Regions from separate parts of the Micromonospora sp. NPDC048947 genome, predicted to be linked through region 2. Evidence: riboswitches for the same ligand, from Rfam matches in the RefSeq annotation. Region 2 holds a riboswitch; the other holds the start of a gene.
What was found. Region 2 has a riboswitch for thiamine pyrophosphate ahead of AB0B98_RS09620 (ECF transporter S component). Riboswitches for the same ligand answer to the same signal wherever they lie in the genome.

Region 1: linked by a shared signal. The riboswitch ahead of thiE (thiamine phosphate synthase) and the one ahead of AB0B98_RS09620 (ECF transporter S component) in region 2 are both predicted to bind thiamine pyrophosphate.

What each region holds. Positions count from the first base shown of each region.
Region 1 covers NZ_JBEZFO010000024.1:61,211-73,165, forward strand. The annotation lists gene AB0B98_RS28445 (hypothetical protein) at 1-291, shown strand, start outside; gene thiC (phosphomethylpyrimidine synthase ThiC) at 578-2,170, opposite strand; gene thiD (bifunctional hydroxymethylpyrimidine kinase/phosphomethylpyrimidine kinase) at 2,188-2,973, opposite strand; gene AB0B98_RS28460 (thiamine phosphate synthase) at 2,970-3,710, opposite strand; gene AB0B98_RS28465 (thiazole synthase) at 3,707-4,486, opposite strand; gene thiS (sulfur carrier protein ThiS) at 4,483-4,683, opposite strand; gene thiO (glycine oxidase ThiO) at 4,674-5,840, opposite strand; gene thiE (thiamine phosphate synthase) at 5,837-6,463, opposite strand; TPP riboswitch at 6,458-6,567, opposite strand; gene AB0B98_RS28485 (ThuA domain-containing protein) at 6,881-11,955, shown strand, end outside.
Region 2 covers NZ_JBEZFO010000005.1:88,379-100,333, forward strand. The annotation lists gene gndA (NADP-dependent phosphogluconate dehydrogenase) at 18-1,460, opposite strand; gene AB0B98_RS09600 (thiamine-binding protein) at 1,650-1,946, opposite strand; gene AB0B98_RS09605 (hypothetical protein) at 2,237-2,662, shown strand; gene AB0B98_RS09610 (energy-coupling factor transporter transmembrane component T) at 2,794-3,594, opposite strand; gene AB0B98_RS09615 (ABC transporter ATP-binding protein) at 3,591-5,021, opposite strand; gene AB0B98_RS09620 (ECF transporter S component) at 5,139-5,732, opposite strand; TPP riboswitch at 5,807-5,911, opposite strand; gene AB0B98_RS09625 (alpha/beta fold hydrolase) at 6,019-6,849, shown strand; gene AB0B98_RS09630 (AAC(3) family N-acetyltransferase) at 6,879-7,685, shown strand; gene AB0B98_RS09635 (SIS domain-containing protein) at 7,682-8,431, shown strand; gene AB0B98_RS09640 (DUF6328 family protein) at 8,571-9,074, shown strand; gene AB0B98_RS09645 (acyl-CoA dehydrogenase family protein) at 9,179-11,176, shown strand; gene AB0B98_RS09650 (hypothetical protein) at 11,270-11,437, opposite strand; gene AB0B98_RS09655 (hypothetical protein) at 11,635-11,955, opposite strand, start outside.

The sequences.
Region 1 (11,955 bases), on a different contig from region 2:
GGCACCGGCGATGTGGCGGCTACCGACGCCACGTCGGCAACTCCGACGCACCCGAAGGTGGCAGAGCAGCCCTCCCGGCGAGGGCGCCTCGGTGGGCTGTTCCGCCGCAACCGGGCCCGAGCCGACGAGGAGAGCCCGAAGACGTCGGACGCAACCGAGCCGCTGGCGTCCCAGGACGAGGAATTCGTCGACTGGGTCGCCGGTCTGAGCAAGCCGGTGTCGGACAACGAGCCCGAACAGGAGAACGGCCGCCGGTCGTTGCGCTCCACCGGTCGACACCACCGCGACTGACCCACAGCGGCTGACCCGCACCACCAGCGCACAGAAGCACCAACCGGTCGCTTGATCGACTCGGGTTCACTGATATCGGGCTGTCCCACGCGGCCGGACACCCCGACATCAATGAACCCGAGTCGATCACCCGCGCACCGCCCACGCCGGCCGACCCCGCGACACCCCACGCACCAGGCCACGCCAGCCGACCCCGCGAAGCCATGCGCACCAGGCCACGCCGGCCGTCCCGGCGTCGCCCCCGCAACACCGGGACCCCACCGGGACAGCCCCGCCTGGGCAGGGGTCAGGCGAGCGGCAGGTAGACCCGGCTTCCGCCGGAGACGAACTCCTCCGACTTGTCCTTCATGCCGCGCGCCGCGTACTCCTTGAGCTCTTGGGTGATCTTCATGGAGCAGAACTTCGGGCCACACATCGAGCAGAAGTGCGCTGTCTTCGCCGGCTCCGCGGGCAGTGTCGCGTCGTGGTACGAGCGCGCCGTCTCCGGGTCCAGCGAAAGGTTGAACTGATCCTCCCAGCGGAACTCGAACCGCGCCTTCGACAGGGCGTCGTCCCAGGCCTGCGCGCCGGGGTGCCCCTTGGCCAGGTCCGCCGCGTGTGCCGCGATCTTGTACGCGATCACGCCCGCCTTCACGTCGTCCCGGTCCGGCAGGCCGAGGTGCTCCTTCGGCGTGACGTAGCAGAGCATCGCGGTGCCGAACATGCCGATCATCGCGGCGCCGATCGCCGAGGTGATGTGGTCGTACGCGGGCGCGATGTCGGTGGTCAGCGGACCGAGCGTGTAGAAGGGCGCCTCGTGGCACCACTCCTGCTGAAGGTCCACGTTCTCCTTGATCTTGTGCATCGGTACGTGACCGGGGCCCTCGATCATCACCTGGACGTCGTACGCCCAGGCGATCTTCGTCAGCTCACCGAGGGTGCGCAGCTCGGCAAATTGCGCCTCGTCGTTGGCGTCGGCGATCGACCCGGGGCGCAGCCCGTCGCCGAGGGAGAACGTCACGTCGTAGCGCGCGAGCAGCGCGCACAGCTCCTCGAAGTTGGTGTAGAGGAAGTTCTCCTCGTGGTGCGCCAGGCACCACGCCGCCATGATCGAACCGCCGCGGGACACGATCCCGGTGACCCGGTCCACCGCCAGCGGCACGTACGGCAGGAGCACCCCGGCGTGCACTGTCATGTAGTCCACGCCCTGCTCGGCCTGCTCGATCACGGTCTCCCGGAACACCTCCCAGCTCAACTTCACCGGGTCGCCGCCGACCTTCTCCAACGCCTGGTAGATCGGCACCGTCCCGATCGGCACCGGCGAGTTCCGCACGATCGCCTCACGGGTCTCGTGGATCCGCTTACCAGTGGACAGGTCCATCACCGTGTCCGCGCCCCACCGGGTGGCCCAGGTCAGCTTCTCCACCTCCTCCGCGACCGACGAGCTGACCGCCGAGGTGCCGATGTTGGCGTTCACCTTGACCAGGAACGCCTTGCCGATGATCGCCGGCTCGCACTCCGGGTGGTTGACGTTGAGCGGGAGCACCGCCCGACCGGCGGCGATCTCGGCCCGCACCAGTTCCGGGTCGACGTTCTCCCGGATCGCCACGAACTCCATCTCCGGTGTCACCACACCGGCCCGCGCGTACGCGAGCTGGGTGGGCCGACGGCCGTCCACCCCGGCGAGTGGCGTGCCCGCACCCCGTACCGGGGCCACGTCACCCCGCTCGGCGATCCACGGCCCGCGCAGCGGCGGCAGCCCCACCTCCGGGTCCGAACCAGGTCCGGACGTGTCGTAGAGCCGCACCGGCGGCAGGTCCCCGGTCAGCCCCACCTCCGCGAACGGCACCCGGACATCCGGCCGCGAACCCTCGACGTACACCTTGCCTCGTGCGTGCATGACAGCCTCCCTGGTGATCAAGCGGACCAGCCGAAGTGGTTCAGCGGTCCGCGCCCCGCGCCCAGCTCCCAGCCCCGCGCGCCGGTCAGCGCACGGAGCACGTACTCCTTGGCGGCCCCCACGGCGGCCGGCACCGCATCGCCCAGACCGAGCCGCACCGCGATCGCCGCCGAGAACGAGCACCCGGTGCCGTGGGTGTGCCGGGTGGCCACCCGGGGTGCGCGCAACACTGTGGTGACGCCGCCGCCGTGCAGCACGTCGACCGCCTCGCCCCCGTCCAGGTCACCGCCCGTGACCACCACGTACTCCGGGCCGCCGGCCACCAGGGCCTCGGCGGCCACGACCATCGCGGCCACGTCGTCCACCGGGCGTCCGGTGATCGCGGCGGCCTCCGCGCAGTTCGGGGTCGCCACAGTGGCGTACGGCAGCAGCCGCTCCACAGCGCCCACCACGCCGAGCCGGTGACCACTCGTGGCGACCAGCACCGGGTCGACGACGAGGTGAGGTAGCCGACCGTCCCGGGCGGCCTCGGCCACCACGTCCGCGATCGCCGGGGTGCCGAGCATCCCCGTCTTCACGGCGCAGACTGTGAAGTCGGTGAGCACGCTGTCCAACTGCTCGGTGACAGTGCGCGGGGGCAGCGGCAGCACCGCGTCGACACCGCGGGTGTTCTGCGCGGTGACCGCCGTGAGGACGCTGGTGCCGTACGCGCCCAGCGCGGCGAAGACCTTGAGGTCGGCCTGGATGCCTGCGCCGCCGCCGGAGTCCGAGCCGGCGATGGTCAGCAGTGTTCGCGGGGTCATCTTTCCTCTTTGGTTGCGGTTGGGGGCTGCGGCCGACAGTGCCCACTCCGGGCGGTCAGGCTTGATCCCTGCGTGGGCACGGTCGGCCGCAGCCCCCGTCGTGGAGACCTGGACGACCCCGCGCCGGGTTTTGAGAGCTTGGGGGTGACCGCCTTGGCATAGGCGCTCGTGAGGGTGGCGGCTATCGCACACGGGTCTTTGGCTCGCATTAGTGCGCCTAGTACTGCTACTCCGGTGGCTCCCGCCTCGACGCAGGCGGTTACCTGTTCTGGGGTTTCGATGCCGCCGAGGGCGAGCAGGGGCACCGGGCTGGAGCGGACCAGGCTGCCCAGCCCGGCAACATCCACTGGTGGGCCGTAGCCCGGTTTTGTCTTTGTGGGCCAGACCGGGGAGATGGTGGCGTAGTGCTCGGTGGTCAGGCGGTCCAGCTCGGGTTGGTGGTGGCAGGAGCGGCCGACCAGGCCGACGGTTGGCGGTGGGTACGGGCCGGCGGCGGGCAGGTGCACTGCGTCGCCGCCGAGCGGGTCGGGGCCGGCCACGATGAGGGTTCCGCCGACGTCGGCGAGGATCGCGCGCAGGTCGGCGGCGAGGGCGGCGCGTTCGGCGCGCGGCAGGTCCTTCTCCCGCAGCACCACCCAGCGCACTCCCCCGGCCACGGCCCCCGCCACCACCCGGTCGAGCCCGCCCCGCGCGACGAGCCGGTCGGTCAACACGACAACCCCGGACGGCGGGGTCACAGCTCGGGTCTTCCCTCGTCAGGGGTGGAGGCGAGCGCGTGGAAGCGGCGCTCGATCCGACCGGCCCGGGCCGCCAGTCGGCCCGCCTCGACCGCGTACCGCATCGCGGTGGCCATCGCCACCGGGTCGGCCGCCCTGGTGACAGCACTCGCCAGCAGCACCCCGTCACAGCCCAGCTCCATTGCCAGCGCCGCGTCGGACGCGGTGCCGATGCCGGCGTCGAGGATCACCGGCACGTCCACACCCTGCCTGATGAGTCGAATGTGGTGCGGGTTGCCGATGCCGAGCCCGGAGCCGATCGGCGACCCGGCCGGCATCACCGCGGCGCACCCGACGTCGGCGAGACGACGGGCGAGCACCGGGTCGTCGCTGGTGTACGGCAGCACCGTGAAGCCATCGGCGACCAGCTCCTCGGCGGCGCGGAGCAGTTCCACCCCGTCGGGCAGCAGCGTCCGCTCGTCGCCGATCACCTCCAGCTTGACCCAGTCGGTGTCGAACGCGTCCCGGGCCAACCGGGCCACTGTCACCGCCTCGGTGGCGGTGTGGCAGCCGGCGGTGTTCGGCAGCAGGCGTACGCCGCACCGGTCCAGCAACTCCAGCAGCCCACCGGTGGAGCCCGGCGCGGTGCCCACCCGGCGCAGCGCCAGCGTGACCAGCTCGGTGCCGGACGCCCGGATCGCCTGCTCCAGGACGTGCAGGTTCGCGGCGCCGCCGGTGCCGAGGATCAGCCGTGAGGTGAAGGTCTTCCCACCCAGTTCGAGGGGCACGCCGCTCACCCGCCCTGCGCCGCGGTGAGCACCTCGACCCGGTCACCGTCGCGCAGTGCTCGGGCCGGCCAGCCGGTCCGGGGCACCACCTCGCCGTTGACCGCGACCGCCACCCCACGTGGGTGCGCCACGATGTCGCGGACCAGGTCCGCCACTGACGCGCCGGCGGCGACGCTGCGCCCGGCCCCGTTCACAGTCAACTCCACAGGTCCCCCTCCAACGTCGGTTCAGGGCCGCCCGACGCGGCCACCGCGGCGGCAGCGCCGAAGCGGTCGGCCCGGAAGGGCGCGAGCAGCGGGTCGGGTACGCCGCCGAGCACCAGGTCGGCGATCAGGTCGGCGGTGATCGGGGTGAGCACGATGCCGTGCCGGTGGTGCCCGGTGGCGGCCAGGACGTCCGGTCGGCCGGGCAGCGGCCCGAGGATCGGCGCGTTGTCCGGGGTGCCCGGGCGCAGCCCGGCGACCGCCTCGACCAGGTCGTACTCGGCCAGTTCGGGAAGCAGGTCGACCCCGGCACGCAGCAGCCGTTGCACGGCACCGGCGGTGACAGTGGTGTCCGAGCGCTCCTCGACGGTCGCGCCGAGCACCACCTCACCGTCGGCGCGGGGCACCAGGTAGACGTGCTCACCGTCGGCGTACCCCCGGATCACGTGCCGGAAGCCCGGCGCGACGCCGTCGGGCGCGCGGAGCCGGAGGATCTGGCCCTTCACCGGCCGCACGGGCAGGCCGGTGAGCGCGGCCGCCCCGCAGCCGGCGGCGACCACAGTGACCGAGGCGTCCACATCGGACAGCGAGCGGACCGGCTGCGGCACGAGCACCGCGCCGGCCCGCTGCGCGGCAGTGCGCAGTGCCGGCACCAGCAACCGGGGGTCGACCTGGTGGTCGGTGGGCGCGAACGCGCCGCCGCGCACCCGCGGGGCGAGCGCCGGTTCGCGGTCGCGCAGCTCGCTGGGGCGCAACGGCGTCACGGGCAGACCCAACCCCTGCTGGTACGCCCACAGCCGGCGCGCCTCGGCCAGGTCGTCGCCGGTGAGCCCGACCATCACTGTGCCCTCGGTCCGGTAGCCGATCTCGACTCCCGTCGTCCCGGTCAACTCGGCGGCGAACGCCGGCCAGCGGGCGGCGGACGCCAGCAGCAACCCGGTCAGCTCCCGCTCACCGAAGTACGCCTCGGCGACCGGGGAGAGCATGCCGGCGGCCACCGCCGACGCACCCGAGCCGGGCGCCGGATCGTGCACCACCACCCGCAGCCCGCGGGCGGCGCAACGCCAGGCGATCGCCAGCCCGATCGGCCCCGCCCCCACCACTGCCACGTCCGGCCGGACCCGGTCGCGCGACGGCGGTGACGGGGACCGGCCGGTCAGCACGTCAGGGCCTCGATCAGTTCGGCGGTTGCCAGTGCCGGGTCGGCGGCGGCGGAGACGGCACCGACCACCGCCACCCCGTACGCCCCGGCGGCCCGCAGCGCCGGCACCCGGGCGGCTGTCACTCCGCCGATCGCGATGACCGGGACGTCGACGGCGTCGACGACGGCGCGTACTCCGGCGGGCCCGATGGGGTCCGGTAGGCCGGTCTTGGTGCTCGTGGTGTGACACGGCCCGACGCCCAGGTAACTGGCGCCCGCCGCGACGGCCTCGCGCGCCGGGCCCGGCGCGCGAGCGGTGGCGCCCAGCACACCGGCGGGGCCGAGCACCCGGCGGGCGGCGGCGACCGGCAGGTCGTCGGCGCCGACGTGCCCACCGGCGGCGCCGACCGCCAGCGCCACGTGCAACCGGTCGTTGACCAGGCAGGTCGCCTGGTACGGCGCGCAGAGCGCCAGCACCCGCCGGGTCAGGTCGTACGCCTCGCGGTCGGTGGCGGAATCCTCGACCCGCACCTGCACCACCAGGTCAGCGTGGGCCACTGTGAGGGCGGCGCGAACCACTGCGAGTGGGTCGCGACCCGGTCGGGTGTCGGTGATGAGATGCAATCGCCCCAGGGACGGCACGGCAACGCTCCTCCCTGCGCCGGCATTACCCGGATCAGGTTCGACGGTCGGGGGCTGTCAGCCCCCCTCTCAGCCCGGTACACCGGGCTCCCGTGGGTTACTTGCGTGTCACCGTACGACAGATCCGCCGGCCTGCCAAGGCGTGGGGTCGGCGGTGGCCGGCCGGCCGGGCCACGTCAAAACAAGCGAGATCCAATGGGGCACTTCATACAGTCCTGTTCGGAATGTCGCCCCCCGTTGCAGAACCGTTACCCGTCCGCATCTTGCCCGACATCGAGCCAGCCGAATTAATTTGTTCAGCGATTCGACAAAATGTCGGTGGGGGCACCCTGGCACGGTGTGACCACCGGCTCCATCAGGGAGGGCCTTCGGCGAGCCGACTCCCTCGAGCTCTGTCACTACGACACAGGAGGCGGCGTGTCCCGTTCTCGTCGTGCCCGCGTACCCATCACCGCAACCCTGATCTCCCTGGCCATGGCCTCGACCACCCTGTTCGGCGCGCCCGCGCAGGCGGCCGCCCAGGTTCCCCCACGGGATGCGAAAGCCGCAGCCCCGGTCAGCCAGGTGGCGCCGAAGGCGCCAAAGGCCGCAGCCGATCCCTTCTCCGTCCTGATCTTCTCCAAGACCGCCGGCTTCCGGCACGACTCCATCCCCACCGGCATCGCCGCCATCCAGCAGCTCGGCGTCGACAACGGATTCACCGCTGACAACTCCGAGGACGGCGCCGCATTCAACGACGCCAACCTGGCGAAGTACAAGGCCGTGATCTGGCTCTCCACCACCGGTGACGTGCTCAACGCCGACCAGCAGGCGGCGTTCGAGCGCTACGTGAAGGCCGGCGGCGGTTACGTCGGCATCCACGCCGCGTCGGACACCGAGTACAGCTGGGCCTGGTACGGCGATCTGGTCGGCGCGTACTTCGCCAACCACCCGCAGAACCAGACGGCGACGGTCAAGGTGGAGGATCACGCCCACCCGTCCACTGCCGGATTGCCGGACCGGTGGTCCCGGTTCGACGAGTGGTACAACTACCAGAGCAACCCCCGGCCGGACGTGCACGTGCTGGCCAGCCTGGACGAGAAGAGCTACACCCCCGGCGCCGGCGCGATGGGCGCGGACCACCCGGTCGCCTGGTGTCAGGACTACGACGGTGGCCGGTCCTGGTACACGGGCCTGGGGCACACCCGGGAGTCGTACGCCGAGCCCCAGTTCCTCTCCCACCTGCTCGGCGGCATCCGTACCGCGGCCGGCGTCGAGAACGCCGACTGCGGCGCCTCGAAGACCTCGAACTTCGAGAAGGTCACGCTGGACAGCAACACCAGCAACCCGATGGAGCTGGACATCGCCCCCGACGGGCGGGTCTTCTACATCGAGCGCGACGGTCGGGTGCAGATCGTGAAGCCGGACACCGGCAACACCGTCACCGCCGTCGACCTGGACGTCTTCACCGGTAACGAGGACGGCCTCATCGGCATCCGGCTCGACCCGGACTTCGCCACGAACAACTGGGTGTACCTGTACTACGCCCCGAACGACGGGGTCACCCGCAACCTGCTGTCCCGGTTCACAGTGACCGGCGACACCATCAGCCTGGCCAGCGAAAAGCAGGTGCTGCGGGTCGACACCCAACGCAACACCTGCTGCCACGCCGGCGGCAGCATGACCTTCGACGGCGACGGCAACCTCTACCTGGCCACCGGTGACAACACCAACCCGTTCGAGTCGAACTCGTACTCGCCGCTGGACGAGCGGTCGGGCCGCCAGGACTACGACGCGCAGCGCACCTCCGCCAACACCAACGACCTGCGCGGCAAGGTGATCCGGATCCACCCGGAGGACGACGGGACGTACACCGTTCCGACCGGCAACCTCTTCGCGCCGGGCACCGAGAAGACCCGTCCCGAGATCTACGCGATGGGCTTCCGCAACCCGTTCCGGATCGGCACCGACCCGAAGACCAACACGCTGTACGTGGGCGACTACGGGCCGGACGCCAACACGGACAACCCGAACCGGGGCCCCCGCGGTCTGGTCGAGTGGAACATCGTCACCCCGGGCAACTACGGCTGGCCGTACTGCACCGGAACGAACGAGGCGTACAACGACTACACGTTCCCGTCCGGCCCGAGCGGCGCGAAGTTCGACTGCGCGGCGCCGGTGAACAACTCGCCGAACAACACCGGCCTGACCAACCTCCCGCCGGTGGTCCCGGCGACTGTCGACTACGGGTACGCCGGTGACGCGCGTTACCCGGAGATCGGTGGCGGTGGCGCTCCGATGGGCGGCCCGGTCTACCGCTACGACGCCGACGTGAACTCGAACCGCAAGTGGCCGGCGTACTACGACGGCAAGGCTCTGCTCGGCGAGTGGAACCAGAACAAGATGTACACCATGCAGGTGACCCCCGACGGCAAGTCGCTTGTGGACATCAACCAGCTGCTCACCGGCATGAGCATGATCCGACCGATGGACTTCGAGTTCGGCCCGGACGGGGCGCTGTACCTGATCGAGTGGGGCAGCGGCTTCGGCGGCAACAACGACAACTCGGGCGTCTACCGGATCGACTACACCGCCGGTGACCGCGCCCCGATCGCCGCGGCGTCCGCCAACCCGACCTCGGGTCCGGCGCCGTTGACGGTGACCTTCTCCAGCGCCGGCTCCCGGGACCCGGACGGTGGCACGCTCACCTACGCCTGGACGTTCGGCGACGGGCAGACCTCGACCGAGGCCAACCCGACCCACACGTACGCCACGGCGGGCAACTACACCGCCCAGCTCACCGTCACCAACCCCAAGGGTCGGACCGCTGTGGCCAACGTGCCGGTCACAGTGGGCAACACCGCGCCGACGGTCTCCATCGAGTTCCCACCGGACGGCGGTTTCTTCAACTGGGGTGACCAGGTCCGCTACTCGATCAAGGTGACCGACCCCGAGGACGGGCAGATCGACTGTGCCAAGGTGGGGCTTCAGGTGCTGCTCGGTCACGACGAGCACGCCCACCCGCTGGAGCAGCACACCGGCTGCACCGGCACCGTCCAGACGTCGCTCGCCTCCGGGCACGGCGCCGAGGCGAACGTCTTCGCGGTCTTCGAGGCCACCTACACCGACGGGGGTGGTGCCGGCGGGTCCGGTGCCCTGACCGGCCGGCAGATCGAGGTTCTCCAGCCGAAGCAGAAGCAGGCCGAGTTCTTCACCGCCACCGGGCGTGCCCCGGTGAGCACCGGCGGCGGCGACGCCGGCGTGCAGAGGGAAGCGGCCACCGACTCCGCTGGTGGCGGTCAGAGCATCGCGTTCATCGAGGACGGTGACTGGTGGTCGGTCGCTCCGGCGGACCTGACCAACATCACCGAGATCCGCTTCCGGGCCGCCTCGGCCGCCGCAGGTGGTCGGATCGAGGTTCGCGCGGGTGCCGTCGACGGACCGGTGGTCGCCACTGCCGTCGTACCGTCGACCGGCGCGTGGCAGACGTACACGGACGTGAGCGCACCGGTCACCGGCGCCGCGAGCGGCTCGCTGTACTTCGTGGCCCGCGATCCGAACGGCGGAACGGGTTCGCTGTTCAACGTCAACTGGATGGACTTCGTCGGCCGCGGTGTCACCGAGAACGGGCCGCCGGTGGTCAGCGCCACGGCCACCCCGGCCACCGGCACCGCACCGGTCACCGTCGCCTTCGACGGCACTGCCACCGACGCCGAGGGCGACACCCCGTTGACGTACGCCTGGGACTTCGGTGACGGAGGCTCGGCGACCACACTGGACGCCAGCCACACCTACACCAGTCCGGGCACCTTCACGGCCACCCTCACGGTGACCGACAGCAAGGGCGCCAAGTCGTACGCCACGGTGCCGGTAAGGGTCGACGCACCTGACACGTCCTGCTTCGGGGCGCGTTCGGACGACTTCAACGGCAACAGCCTCGACAAGGAGCGCTGGACCAGCATCGTCCGGGAGAACCAGCTCTACTCGCTCAGTGGCGGTGCGCTGCGGCTGCCCACCGGCGTGGGTGACCTCTACGGTGCTCGCAACGACGCCACCAACCTGGTGCTCCAGGCGGCCCCGACCGGCGCGTGGGAGATGACCACCAAGGTCACCCTGCCGGTGACGGCCAACTACCAGCAGGCCGGCCTGCTGGTGTACGGCGACGACGACAACTACGCCAAGGTTGACCTGCTGTACAACGGCAGCCGTCGGGTGGAGTTCATCCGGGAGACGGCGGCGACGCCTCGCAACGAGGCCGCCGACGCCACCGCCGCACCTGCCGGTGACACCGTGTACCTGCGGATCACCAGCGACGGGACGAACCTGACCGCGTCCGCCTCGGGCGACGGGCAGACCTTCACCCCGGTCGGCCGTTCGGCAGCGCTCGCCGGCATCACCAACCCGCGGATCGGGGTCTTCGCCCTCAACGGAGGCACCGAGGCGCCGGTTGTCGACGCCGCGTTCGACTCCTTCCAGGTCACGCCGGACGCCCCGGCCGGCCCGGTCGACCCGTCGGACGAGTTCACCGGCAGCACGCTGGACAAGTGCCGGTGGGACGCCGTGACGCGGGAGGACCCGAGCGGTTACCGGGTCACCGATGGCGCGCTGCGGATCGACGTGCCCAACGGTGACATCTACGGCACCGACAACACCGGGCCGAAGAACTTCATCCTCCAGACCGCGCCGTCCGGCGACTGGACCCTGGAGACGAAGGTCGACGGCAGCCTGCTGAACGAGCAGTACCAGCAGGCCGGTCTGCTCGTGCAGGCGGACGACGACAACTACCTGAAGCTCGACTTCATCGCGGACAACCAGGCCGGCCAGGCGGTGACGCGGCGGATCGAGTTCCGCAGCGAGATCGCCGGGGTGGTCCAGAACCCGCAGCCCGAGGCGGGCAACCTGACCTCGGCGGTGTGGCACCTGCGGCTGGCCCGCACGGGCGACACGTTCACCGCGTCGTACTCGGCCGACGGGACGACCTGGACCGCGTTGACGGCGCTGACCAACAGCGCGGTCGGGGCAACCCCGAAGGTCGGGCTGTTCACCCTCGGCGCCAACCAGACGGCGTCGAAGACCGCCTCGTTCGACTACTTCCGGCTCAGCACGAAGGTGGCCGACGAGACGGCACCGGTGACCACCTCGGCGGTTTCCGGCACCCCGACCGACGGGTGGCACACCGGGCCTGTGACGATCACGCTCACCGGTGCCGACGAGGCCGGCGGTAGCGGGCTCGCCGGTACGGAGTACCAGTTGGACGGGGCCACCACCTGGACGGCGTACACCGCTCCGGTGGCGGTCAGCGGGGACGGCGAGCACGAGCTCCGGTTCCGCTCGACGGACAAGGCCGGCAACGTGGAGGCGACCAAGACCGTCTCGGTCAAAATCGATGCCACGGCGCCGGTGACCTCGGCGACGTTCGCTCCGGCGAACGACGCCGGTTGGCACAACGGGACCATCCCGGTCGTGCTGGCCGCCACCGACGCCGGTTCCGGCGTCAAGACGGTGGAGTGGTC
Region 2 (11,955 bases):
GCAGGGCGCCGCGCCGACTACGCCGGGGACTCGGTGCGGTCGGCGGCCCAGGTGGTGTGGAACGAACCCTCGCGGTCCACCCGCTGGTAGGTGTGCGCGCCGAAGTTGTCCCGCAGACCCTGGATCAGCGCGGCGGGCAGCCGCTCCGCGCGCAACGCGTCGAAGTACGCCAACGACGACGAGAACGCGGGCGTCGGCACACCGGCCCGGGTCGCGTCGGCCACCACCCGCCGCCAGCTCGGCACGCCAGCGCTGACCGCCTCGGCGAAGTACGGCGCCACCAGCAGCGTCGACAGGTCGGGCTGCTCGTCGTACGCCTCACGGATCCGGTTGAGGAAGCGGGCCCGGATGATGCAGCCGCCCCGCCAGATCGTCGCGGTGCCGCCAAGGTCGATGTCCCAGTTGTATTCCTGGCTGCCCGCGCGGATGTGGTCGAAGCCCTGCGCGTACGCGACGATCTTGGAGGCGAGCAGCGCCCGGCGGACATCCTCGACGAAGGTCTCCCGGTCGGTCACCTGCCACTTCTCACCCGCGTCGGGGAACGCCCGGCGGGCCGCCTCGCGCTGGTCCACGTGCCCGGAGAGCGAACGGGCGAAAGTCGCCTCGGCGATCCCGGTGATCGGGATGCCCAGGTCCAGGGCACTCTGCACGGTCCACCGACCGGTGCCCTTCTGCTCGGCCCGGTCCTGCACGATGTCCACGAACGACCGGCCGGTCGCCGCATCGGTGTGCGCGAGCACGTCGGCGGTGATCTCGATGAGGAACGACTCCAGCTCGCCGTTGTTCCACTCCCGGAAGATCTCCGCGATCTCGGCCGGCGTCGCGTCCAGGCCGGCCCGAAGCAGGTCGTACGCCTCAGCGATGAGCTGCATGTCGGCGTACTCAATGCCGTTGTGCACCATCTTGACGAAGTGCCCGGCCCCGTCCGGCCCGACGTGCATGCAGCACGGCACGCCGTCCACCTGGGCGGCGATCTTCTCGAACATCGGCCCGAGCTTCGCGTACGACTTGGCGGAGCCGCCCGGCATGATGCTCGGCCCGCGCAGCGCGCCCTCCTCGCCGCCGGAGACGCCGGTGCCGCTGAAGTGCAGGCCCTGCGCCCGCAGCGCCTCCTCGCGTCGACGGGTGTCGGCGAAGTGGGCGTTGCCACAGTCGACGATGATGTCGCCCTCGTCGAGCAGCGGCACCAACTCGTCGATCACCGCGTCGGTGGGCGCACCGGCCTTCACCATGACGATGACCGCGCGGGGTCGCTCCAGTGACGCCACGAAATCGGCCATCGTCTCGCCCGGCAGGAACGTGCCCTCGTCGCCGTGCTCGGCGACCAGGCTGCGGGTGCGCTCCGGCGAGCGGTTGTGCACTGCCACCGTGAAGCCGTTGCGGGCCAGGTTGCGGGCCACATTGCGACCCATCACCGCCAACCCGGTCACACCGATCTGTGCCCTCGCCTGATCAGCCATTCGTGCCGCCACCTCTCGTCACACCACTATCAGCGCTTGGAAACTTACCGTGATGTGAGCCGATACGGACCAGTGACCGACGTCGCGTTACTGCACGTAATGTGGACGTTGCCAGTGACGGCTCGGGCCCTCGGCAACGGTCGGTGAGCCCCGCGCAGGGAAACATGTCGTCATTTCCCGCCGCGGGCGTCAGCCTTCGGCGAGACGGGCTTCGATTCGGGCGATCTTCCCGGTCAGCGCGTCGGTGACCCCGGGCCGGACGTCGGCTTTGAGCACCACACTCACCCGGGGCGCCCGCGCGGCGACCACGTCGACCGCCTGCTTCACCACCGCCATCACCTCGTCCCACTCACCCTCGACGGTGGTGAACATGGCATCGGTCCGGTTGGGCAGGCCGGACGCACGGACCACCCGCACCGCCTCGGCGACCAGGTCACCCACCGAGTCGTCACCGCCGAGCGGGGTGATCGAGAACGCGATCAGCATGTGCCGATCGTGCCAGTAAAAACGGATGCGCGTCGGTCGGGCGGTGGCTACGGTACGAACATGCGTAACTGACGCCCAACTTCCGAGCCGGCCCGCCGTCCCGCGTCGCGGTCCGTGCGCTCCCGGGCGTCCCGCATTCCCTCCCCGCCGGTTGGCGGCGATGGCCCTGCCCGGCCCCGGTGAGCAGTCCCTTCCCCACTCGACCGTCGCGCAACGGCGGTCACCAGCCGATCCGACCGACCGCCGCAGCGCGGGACCGGCCGTGCCGGTCGGCGTTGAAGGAGGCCCGGATGCCTGCCAGGCGTAACCCGAAGAAGACCCGTACCCCGAGAGCGACGGCGCTCGGCATCGACCCGGCGGCCGGCCACGGACCGCTCGCAACCACCCTCCCGGCCCTCGACCTCGCGGTCGAACCACCCCTACCGGCGGCGCTGCCTGCGCTGCTTGTGGAGCCTGCGCTGCGGGCCGAGTCGGCGCTGCCGGCGGCACTCGCGGAGCCTGCGCTGCCGGCGGTCGTCCCGGACGAGGTGGCGCTGCCGGCAGCGGTCGATGTGCCGGCGGTTGTCGACGCGCCTTCAATGGGCGATCTGCCGAAGCCGACAGGCCGACCGAAGGCACCGACGGCCGGGCCACCGCAGGGCGGCGGCAACCGCTCCGGCGGCGGCCGCAGCCAGCAGGCCGGCCAGACCCGCCGCTACGCCTTCCGCCGCAGCTGACCGAGCACCCCCACCCCGCCCCGCGCCCGTCGATCTTGCACTTTCTGCCCTCGCATCACCGGCATATCGGGATGAATGAGCGACAGAAACCGCAAGATCGACGGGGGTGGCGGGGGCGCGGCGGGGTGGGGTCAGCCGATGAGGGGGCGGAAGGTGCCCAGGGCGACGCTCACGGTCAGGGCGGCTGCGGCGAGTACGGCGGCCCCGGCGATGAGGAGGGCGTCGGCGCGGGTGAAGTGTTGCTGGCGGGCGACGGTACGGGGTGTGCCGGCGTCGAAGCCACGCGCGTCCATCGCCACCGCCAGCCGGGTGCCTCGGCGGATCGCCCCCACCAGCAGCGCGAACGCGGTGGAGGCGAAGAGCCGCAGCTTCGCCACCGGGTTGCGTCCCGCGTCGACGCCCCGTGCCCGTCGAGCCATGCTGATCATCTGCCACTCCTGACCGAGCAGCGGCACCAGCCGGAATGCGGCCAGCGCCCCGATGGCGAACCGGGCCGGCGCTTTCGCGTTCTGGATCAACGCGTCGGCCAGGTCGGTGGGGTCGGTGGTTGCGAAGACGATCACGCCGGGCAGTGCCACCGCGAACACCCGCAGCACCAGGCCGAGCGCGGTGAGCAGGACGCCGGTGGTCACCAGCACCGGTCCCGCGTCCAGCAGGACCCGACCGGAGCGGTCGGCGGCGAACAGCACCAGGGTGACCAGGATGCCGGCGGCACTGAGCAGCAGTGGCCAGGCCCGGCGGGCCAGCACCCGGTAGCGGATGCCGAACAGCGGCAGGACGGCCAGCTCAAGGGCGATGGCGATGGCCGGGGCCACCGGGTCCAGGGTCGCCAGCAGGGTGAACGAGAAGACCAGTGCGGCGGCGACCTTCGCCACCGGGTTGCGGCGGGCCAACGGCGCGTCCGGCGCGGCGACCGGCTCGATGCTGATCATCGGTGGTCGTCCGGGTCGCGGTGCAGGGTGACGGTGCGGTCGGCGAGCGCGGCGACGAAGTCCGCGTCGTGGGTGACAGTGACCACGCCGTGCCCGGCGTCGCGTAGGTCGGCGAAGAGGTCGACCAGTTCCCGCCAGGTCCGCCGGTCCTGGCCGAAGGTGGGTTCGTCGCAGATCAGCAGGCGTGGGGCGGTGGCCAGGGCCGTCGCCACGCTCAGCCGCCGCGCTTCGCCACCCGAGAGGGTGTACGGGTTGGCGGCGGCGAGTCGTGCCAGCCGCAGCCGGTCCAGCAGCCCGGCCACAGTTTCCTTGACGGCCGCCTCTGGTTGACCGGTGCGGCGCGGGCCGAGCGCCAGCTCGTCGAAGACTGTGCTGGTGACGAACTGGTGCTCCGGATCCTGGAAGACCGACCCGATGCGTCGGGTCAGCGCGGGGGCCCGCCACCGGTGCGGGGGAGTGCGGTGGTCCGCGCCGGCCAACCCGGTGGACGCGGTGACCCGCCCGTTGCCCGGCCGGAGCAGACCGCCGAGCAGCAACGCCAGGGTGGACTTGCCGGCACCGTTCGGTCCGCGTACGGCGAGTGCTTCACCGGCGCGTACCGCCAGGTCGGTGGAGCCCAGCCGGGGCGGCAGGCCGAGCCGGTCGGCGGTGAGCAACAGCTCCCCGGGGCCGGCGGTGGCCGGTCGGGGCGCGATGGGGTGACCGGGCACCCAGACCCCCTCGGCGGCCAGGGCGGCGCCGTGGGCGGCGAAGACCGCCTCGGGCGGGCCGTCCGCGCGCACGCCGCCACCCGGTTCGAGGACGACCACCCGGTCGACCAGCGGCAGTGCCTCGGCTACCCGGTGCTCGACCAGGATCAGCGTGGTGTCGGTGTCCAGCGCGCCGGCCACCGCGTGCCGGACCAGTTCGGCCCCGGCCGGGTCGAGGTTGGCGGTCGGCTCGTCGAGCAGCAGCAGGGCGGGGCGCAGGGCCAGCGCGCCGGCCAGGGCGAGGCGTTGCTGCTCGCCGCCGGAGAGCGCCGCTGTGTGGCGGTCCCGGGGGTACGGGAAGCCGACCCGGTGCAGCGCCTCGTCCACCCGGGGCCAGATCTCGTCGGCCGGCACTCCCCGGTTCTCCAGCCCGAACGCGACGTCGTCGCCGCAGCGCGCCATCACCAGTTGGGTCTCCGGGTCCTGGAAGACGATGCCGACCCGTTCCCGCCCCTTGCGTGGGTCGAGCCCGTCGATCTCGACGGTGCCCTCCTGCTCGCCGGAGTCCTCGGGGAGCAGCCCGGCCAATGCGCTGAGCACTGTGCTCTTGCCGGCCCCGGAGGGCCCGAGAAGCAAAACTCGTTCCCCAGCCTCGACCCGCAGATCAACCCCGCGTACGGCCCAGGCGCGCCGCCCAGCGTGCCGCCACCCGAACCCCCGCAGCAGTACCCCGCCCACCAAACCCACCCCCCTCCCTGCCGCGCGCCCCCGCCGACCCCGGTTAATCAAGAGGTTTGCGTCAGGAAATCGCCTTCCGTTGACGCAAACCTCTTGATCAACGCGAGTTGGTGGGGGTCAGATCAGGGCTCGGTTTCGGCCTGCGGGGAAACGGTCCAGGACGCCGGTGTTGGCCAGGGCGTTCGTCAGCAGCCAGCCGCCCAGGCCGGCGATCACTGTGGCGCTGACGATGGTGAGCAGCGCGTACGGGATGCGGTAGTCGGTCAGCGCGTAGTCGACGTTCCAGACGAAGAAGTCGAACAACGCGGCGCTGAGCCCGGTCAGCGCGCCCGCGAACACCGCGGTCGGCAGCCGGAACGACCGGTACCGGAAGGCGGCGAAGGCCAGTTCGGCGCCGATGCCCTGCACGATTCCCTGCGGGATCACCGTGCCGGCCCACTGGCTGCCCAGCAGCGCGGACAGGACAGCGGCCACGGTTTCGCAGTAGAGCGCGGCGCCGGGCTTGCGGATGACCAGCCCGCCGATCACGGCCGGCATCAGCCAGACGCCGTAGAGCAGCGTCTGCGCCGGCGGGAAGAAGGCGAACGCGCCCTCGGTGGCGCTCCAGACCAGACCCCAGGCCCAGAAGATGACGCCGAAGGCGACAGCGATCACCGAGGCGACCACGATGTCGATGGTGCGCCAACGGTGTGTGTCGGTGGTGGATGTCATGTGTTGCTCCCAGTTCGTGAGTGCGAACCAGGAGAAGACGCACGCCGCGTCCGGTGGCACCGGACTGCGGCGCGGCTGGAGGTCGACCGAACTCCCTGCGCTGGCATTACCCAGATCAGGTTCGAGGGTCTGCGGGCGTGCCCGCACTCTCAGCGCTGTGCGCTCCCCTGTCGGATATGAAGTTGTCTCGCTGACGCTAACACCGACCACGGTCGCGGGCCCAGCAGGGCATCCGCCTGACCTGCGGGAGCGACCCGCCGACCGCCGGCTGGGTACGCTTCCGATCATGCGGGTTGACGCGCGAGGCTTCACGTTCGAGGTGACCGTCGGCGGTCCGACGGACGGCGTACCCGTCCTGCTGCTGCACGGTTTCCCTCAGCACAGCGGCGAGTGGGACGACGTGGTGCCGGCACTGCACGCCGGTGGGCTGCGCACGTACGCGCTGGACCAGCGCGGTTACTCACCCGGCGCCCGGCCCACGGAGGTGGCCGACTACCGGATCCCCGAACTGGTCACCGACGCGGTGGCGGTGCTCGACGCGCTCGGACTGGACGCCGTGCACCTGGTGGGCCACGACTGGGGCGCGGTAGTGGCCTGGGCGGTTGCCGCCCGGCACCCCGAGCGGGTCAACACGCTGACCGCGGTGTCCGTACCGCATCCGGCGGCCATGGCGCACGCCCTGAGCACCGACGCCCAACAGAAGGCCCGCTCGTCGTACATCGCGCTGTTCCGCAAGCCCGACAAGGCGGAGAAGGTGCTGCTGGCGTGGCATGCCACCGCGCTGCGCAAGCTGCTCGGCGGGGTGGGCGACACGTCCCGGGTGAACCGGTACGCCGACCCGATGCGTGAGCCGGGTGCGCTCACGGCAGCGCTGAACTGGTACCGGGCGATGTCCGGCGCCGACCTGGCCGGCGTCGGCCCGGTCGCGGTGCCCACCACGTACGTCTGGAGTGACCGGGACGTCGCCATCGGCCGGACCGCCGCCGAGGCATGCGCGCAGAACGTCACAGGCGACTACCGGTTCGTGCAGCTGCCCGGGGTGAGTCACTGGATCCCGGACGCGGCGCCGGCCCCGCTCGCCGAGGCGATCCTGGCCCGAGCGGGCGGGACGGCCTGAGCCGTGCGGGTCCGCGAGGGAGAGCCAACGTGACGACGGACGCCAGCGGGCCGGGTAGCCGTCGCTCGATCGCCGCGCAGCTACGCGTGCTTGGCGTACGCCCCGGCGCGACGCTGCTGGTGCACGCCTCGCTGCGTTCGCTGGGCTTCGTCAGCGGTGGTCCGCACGCGGTGGTGCTCGCCCTGCGCGACGCGCTCGGCCCGGACGGCACGATCGTCGTGCCCACCCACACGCCCGGCAACAGCGACCCCGCGCAGTGGCGCAACCCGCCGGTGCCGGCGGGGTGGTGGCCGCTGATCCGCTCGGAGATGCCGGGCTTCGACCCGGCGGTCACCCCGAGCCGGTTCATGGGCGCGCTCGCCGAGACGGTCCGCGGCTGGCCCGGCGCGCTGCGCAGCTCCCATCCGCACGTGTCGTTCGCCGCGCTCGGCCCGGCCGCCGAGCAGGTGGTCGCCGGGCACACTCTGGTGGACATGCTCGGTGAGGGCTCCCCGCTGGCCCGCCTCTACGACCTCGACGCCGACGTGTTGCTGCTCGGCGTGGACCACTCGGTGAGCACCTCACTGCACCTTGCCGAGTACCGCCGCCCCGGCGCGCCCCGGCAGCGGATCGGTGCCGCGGTGCGTACCGCCGACGGTGGTCGGGACTGGGCGTGGTGGCAGGACGTACGACTCGACGCGGACGACTTCGCCACGTTGGGCGGGGACCTGGAGGCCACCGGAGCGGTACGCACCGCACCGGTCGGCACCGGGACCGGCAGGTTGATGCGCCAGCGGGCGGCTGTCGACTTCGCGGTTCGCTGGCTGGCCCGTAATCGAACGACGGAGGACGTATGACGGTGAGTGCCGAGGACTACCTGGCCGTGGTGACCGAGACGATCGGCCGGGTGGCCGCCAGTCAGCGGGAGGCGGTGGGGCGGGCCGCCGACCTGATCGCCGAGGCCGTCCGAGCCGACGGCGTGGTGCACGCGTTCGGCACCGGGCACTCGGAGGCCCTCGCCATGGAGATCGCCGGACGGGCCGGTGGTCTGGTGCCGACCAACCGGATCGCGCTACGCGATCTGGTGCTGCTGGGTGGCGAACCGGCCGACCGACTCGGTCCGCTGCTGGAACGGGACCCGGCCGTCGCGCACCGCCTCTACGAGCTGGCCCCGGTGCGTCCCACAGATGTCTTCGTGCTCGCCTCGAACTCCGGTGTCAACGGCGCGATGGTGGAGTTCGCCACGCTGGTGAAGGAGCACGGCCACGGGTTGGTGGCGATCACCTCGGCGCAGCACTCCGGCCGGATGACCTCCCGGCACCCGTCCGGGCGCAAGCTGAGCGACCTCGCCGACGTGGTGCTCGACAACGGCGCACCGTACGGCGACGCGACGCTGCCCCTGCCCGGCGGCGGCGCGGTCGGCGCGGTCTCCTCGATCACCGCGGCGCTGCTGGCGCAGCAGGTGACAGTGGAGGTGGTGGCGCGGTTGCTGGCGGCGGGGGAGCGGCCCCCGGTCTACCTGTCGGCGAACATCCCCGACGGCGACGCGCACAACAACGAGCTGGAAGCTCGGTACGCGGGCCGGATCCGACGCGGGTCCTGACACGGCGCTGGCGGTCGACCTGCGTCGCCGAGATGAACGGCAGATGTCGTGAACCTGTTTCGCGCTCGGTCGGGTGGGGCATTGGCGTTGCTGCCGGCGGCTGGGACCGCCGGCAGTAGCGTCTCACCGGAGGTAGCGCGTGTCCAAGGAGACCGACAAGCAGCGCTGGCAGCGCAACTTCGCCGACCTGCTGCAGGAGTTACGGGTCGCCCAGACCGGCGTGCAGATCCTCTTCGCCTTCCTGCTCACCCTGCCGTTCAGTAACGGGTTCACCGAGACCACCGAGTTCCAGCGCGACGTCTACATAGTGGCGTTGCTCGCGGCGGCCGCCGCCACCGCGCTGATCATCTCGCCGGTGGCGTTCCACCGGGCGCTGTTCCGGCAGGGGCGTAAACCGGAACTGGTCCGCTTCGCGCACCGGATGGCCACCGGCGGCCTCGCCTTCATGCTGATCGCGATGGTCAGCGCGGTGCTGCTGATCACCGACTTCGTGTTGGACCGGCCGATCGCCTTCGTGCTCAGCGCCCTGGCTGGAATCTGGTTCCTCACGTTCTGGGTGGCCCTGCCGTTCGCCCGACGCAACTGGGGTGAGGACGACATCGACGACGATGACGACGACCCGGACACCACCATCGGTCGCTGACCGCGCCGATCTTCACGCAGCGCTACCCCTGGGTAACAACCGGGGGTAGCGTGGCGGTAGTCGCGCACGTCGACGCAGCCGCACCGAGCTTCGAGGGGGCAGCCGTGACCACGACGCAGGATGGCCGACCGGCACCGGACGGCCCCGACTCCGAAACCACCGCCGGTGCCGCCGCGCCGCTGCCCGCGGAAGCCGGGCAGGTCACCGAGAAGGAGGCCCGGCAGGTCGCCGAGGCCGCCCGGGAGTCCACCTGGGACCGACCCAGCTTCGGCAAGGAACTGTTCCTCGGCCGGTTCCGGCTCGACCTGATCGACCCGTGGCCCCGATCCGATCCGGACGACGTGGCCCGCGCGGAGGAGTTCCTTGGTCGGTTCCGCGCCTTCCTGACCTCCGAGGTGGACGGCGCGGCCATCGAACGGGACGCGTCGATACCCGACTCGGTGTTCCACGGCCTGGCCGACCTCGGCGCGTTCGGCATGAAGATCGACCGGAAGTACGGCGGGCTCGGGCTGAGCAACCTGCACTACTGCCGGGCGCTCATGCTGGCCGGCTCGGTCAGCCCGGCCATTGGCGCGCTGCTCTCGGCGCACCAGTCGATCGGGGTGCCGCAGCCACTGAAGATGTTCGGCACCGCCGAGCAGAAGCAACGCTTCCTGCCCCGGCTCGCCGCCGGCGAGGTGTCCGCGTTCCTGCTCACCGAACCGGACGTCGGCTCCGACCCGGCCCGGCTGGCCACCATCGCGGAGCCGACCGAGGACGGCACCGGTTACCGGCTCAACGGGGTGAAGCTCTGGGCCACCAACGGCATCGTGGCCACCCTGCTGGTGGTGATGGCCCGGGTGCCGGCCACCGAGGGACGTCGGGGCGGCATCACCGCCTTCGTGGTGGACGGCGACAGCCCCGGCATCACCGTGGAGCGGCGCAACGAGTTCATCGGCCTGCGCGGCCTGGAGAACAGCCTGACCCGGTTCCACGACGTGATCGTCCCCGCCGAGAACGTCATCGGCGGCGAGGGCAAGGGGCTGAAGATCGCCCTGACCACTCTGAACACCGGCCGGCTCTCCCTGCCGGCCATGTGCGTGGGCGCCGGCAAGTGGGCGCTGAACGTGGCCCGAGGGTGGGCCGCCGACCGGGTCCAGTGGGGACGCCCGGTGGGCGAGCACGAGGCGGTCGCTCAGAAACTCTCCTTCATCGCCGCCACCACGTACGGCATGGAGACGATGCTCGACCTCTGCTGCCTGCTCGCCGACGACGACCGCAACGACATCCGGATCGAGGCGGCACTGGTCAAGCTGTACGCCAGCGAGATGGCCTGGAAGATCGCCGACGAGCTGATCCAGATCCGGGGCGGGCGCGGCTACGAGACTGCCGACTCGTTGGCCGCCCGCGGCGAACGCCCGGCCGCCGTCGAGCAGATGCTCCGCGACCTGCGGATCAACCGGATCTTCGAGGGCTCCACCGAGATCATGCACCTGCTGATCGCGCGGGAGGCGGTCGACGCCCACCTGTCGGTGGCCGGCGACATCATCGACCCGGACGCGGGGCTGGGCCGCAAGGCCCGAGCCGGCGCGCGAGCCGGTGCCTTCTACGCGAAGTGGCTGCCCACCCTCGCCGTCGGCCGGGGGCAGAGCCCCTCGGCGTACGCCGAGTTCGGCCCGCTCGCCGCGCACCTGCGCCAGGTGGAGCGTTCGTCGCGCAAGCTGGCCCGGTCGACGTTCTACGCGATGTCCCGCTGGCAGGGAAAGATGGAGCGTAAGCAGGCGTTCCTCGGCCGGGTTGTGGACATCGGCGCCGAGTTGTTCGCGATGTCCGCGGTCTGCGTCCGGGCCTCCGCCGAACGGGACAGCCGCCCGGAGAACGTCGAGCTGGCCGACCTGTTCTGCCGGCAGGCGCGGGTGCGGGTGGACGCCCTGTTCGCCGCACTCTGGGACAACACCGACTCGGTCGACACCGCCGCCGCGAAGCGCATCCTCGCCGGCCGCTACGCCGGCCTGGAGGAGGGCGTGCTCACCCCGTCCGAGGAGCTGCCCTGGGTGGCCCGCTGGTCGCCCGGCCCGTCAACCTCCGAGGACGTCCGCCGCCGCATCCCCCCAAAGCCGTAAACCCGCACCGGCCGGCCTTGGCGCGGGTCGGCCCGGCCTGCGTGCGGGCTGACCTGGGTGCGGGTCGGCCGCCGTGCGGACCGACGGCGAGGGTCAGCGGGAGACCGCCCAGGCCAACACTCCGGCCAGGATCAGGCCATTCAGCCCGGCCAGCGCCAGGTAGGCCGCGGGTGGGATCTTCTTGCCCCGGCGTACGAAGGAGACCAGGACGGCGGCGTAGCCGAGCAGCAGGACGGCGATGACGACGAGGAAGTAGAACACCCGACGACCTTAACGACATCGCCGTCAGGCTGGACCTTCGCCCGGCGGAGCGGCCGTCCGTCAACTCACCCTGCTCCGTCGATCATGGAGTTGTGGTGGGTGACAAAGCCCTCGTTGAACGTCAAACCAGGCACCACAACTCCTTGATCGACGGGGCTGAACGGTTCTGCTCCCGAGGGGGCCACACTGGGGCGACGTCAGCGGTTGCGGGCGCGTAGGCCGAGTTGGCGCAGCTCCAAGGCGGCCAGGGCGTCGACTGTCGCGTCGTCGCCGCGCCGCCACGACTCGGCGACGTCCGGGCCGATCCGGGTCAGTTTGCCCAGTGGTTGGGTGGCCAGCGCGCGCAGGGCGAGCAGGTCCCGGCCGGCTGGGCCGGCGGCCAGCTTCGTCGCCGATCCGGCCCGGCGCATCCAACGGACCCGCAGCGGCAGCCAACCGAACAGCACGATGCCGAGCGGGAAGATCATCACCGCGATGGCGAGGGCGAGGGCGAGCTGGTCGACCAGGTGCTGCTGGTC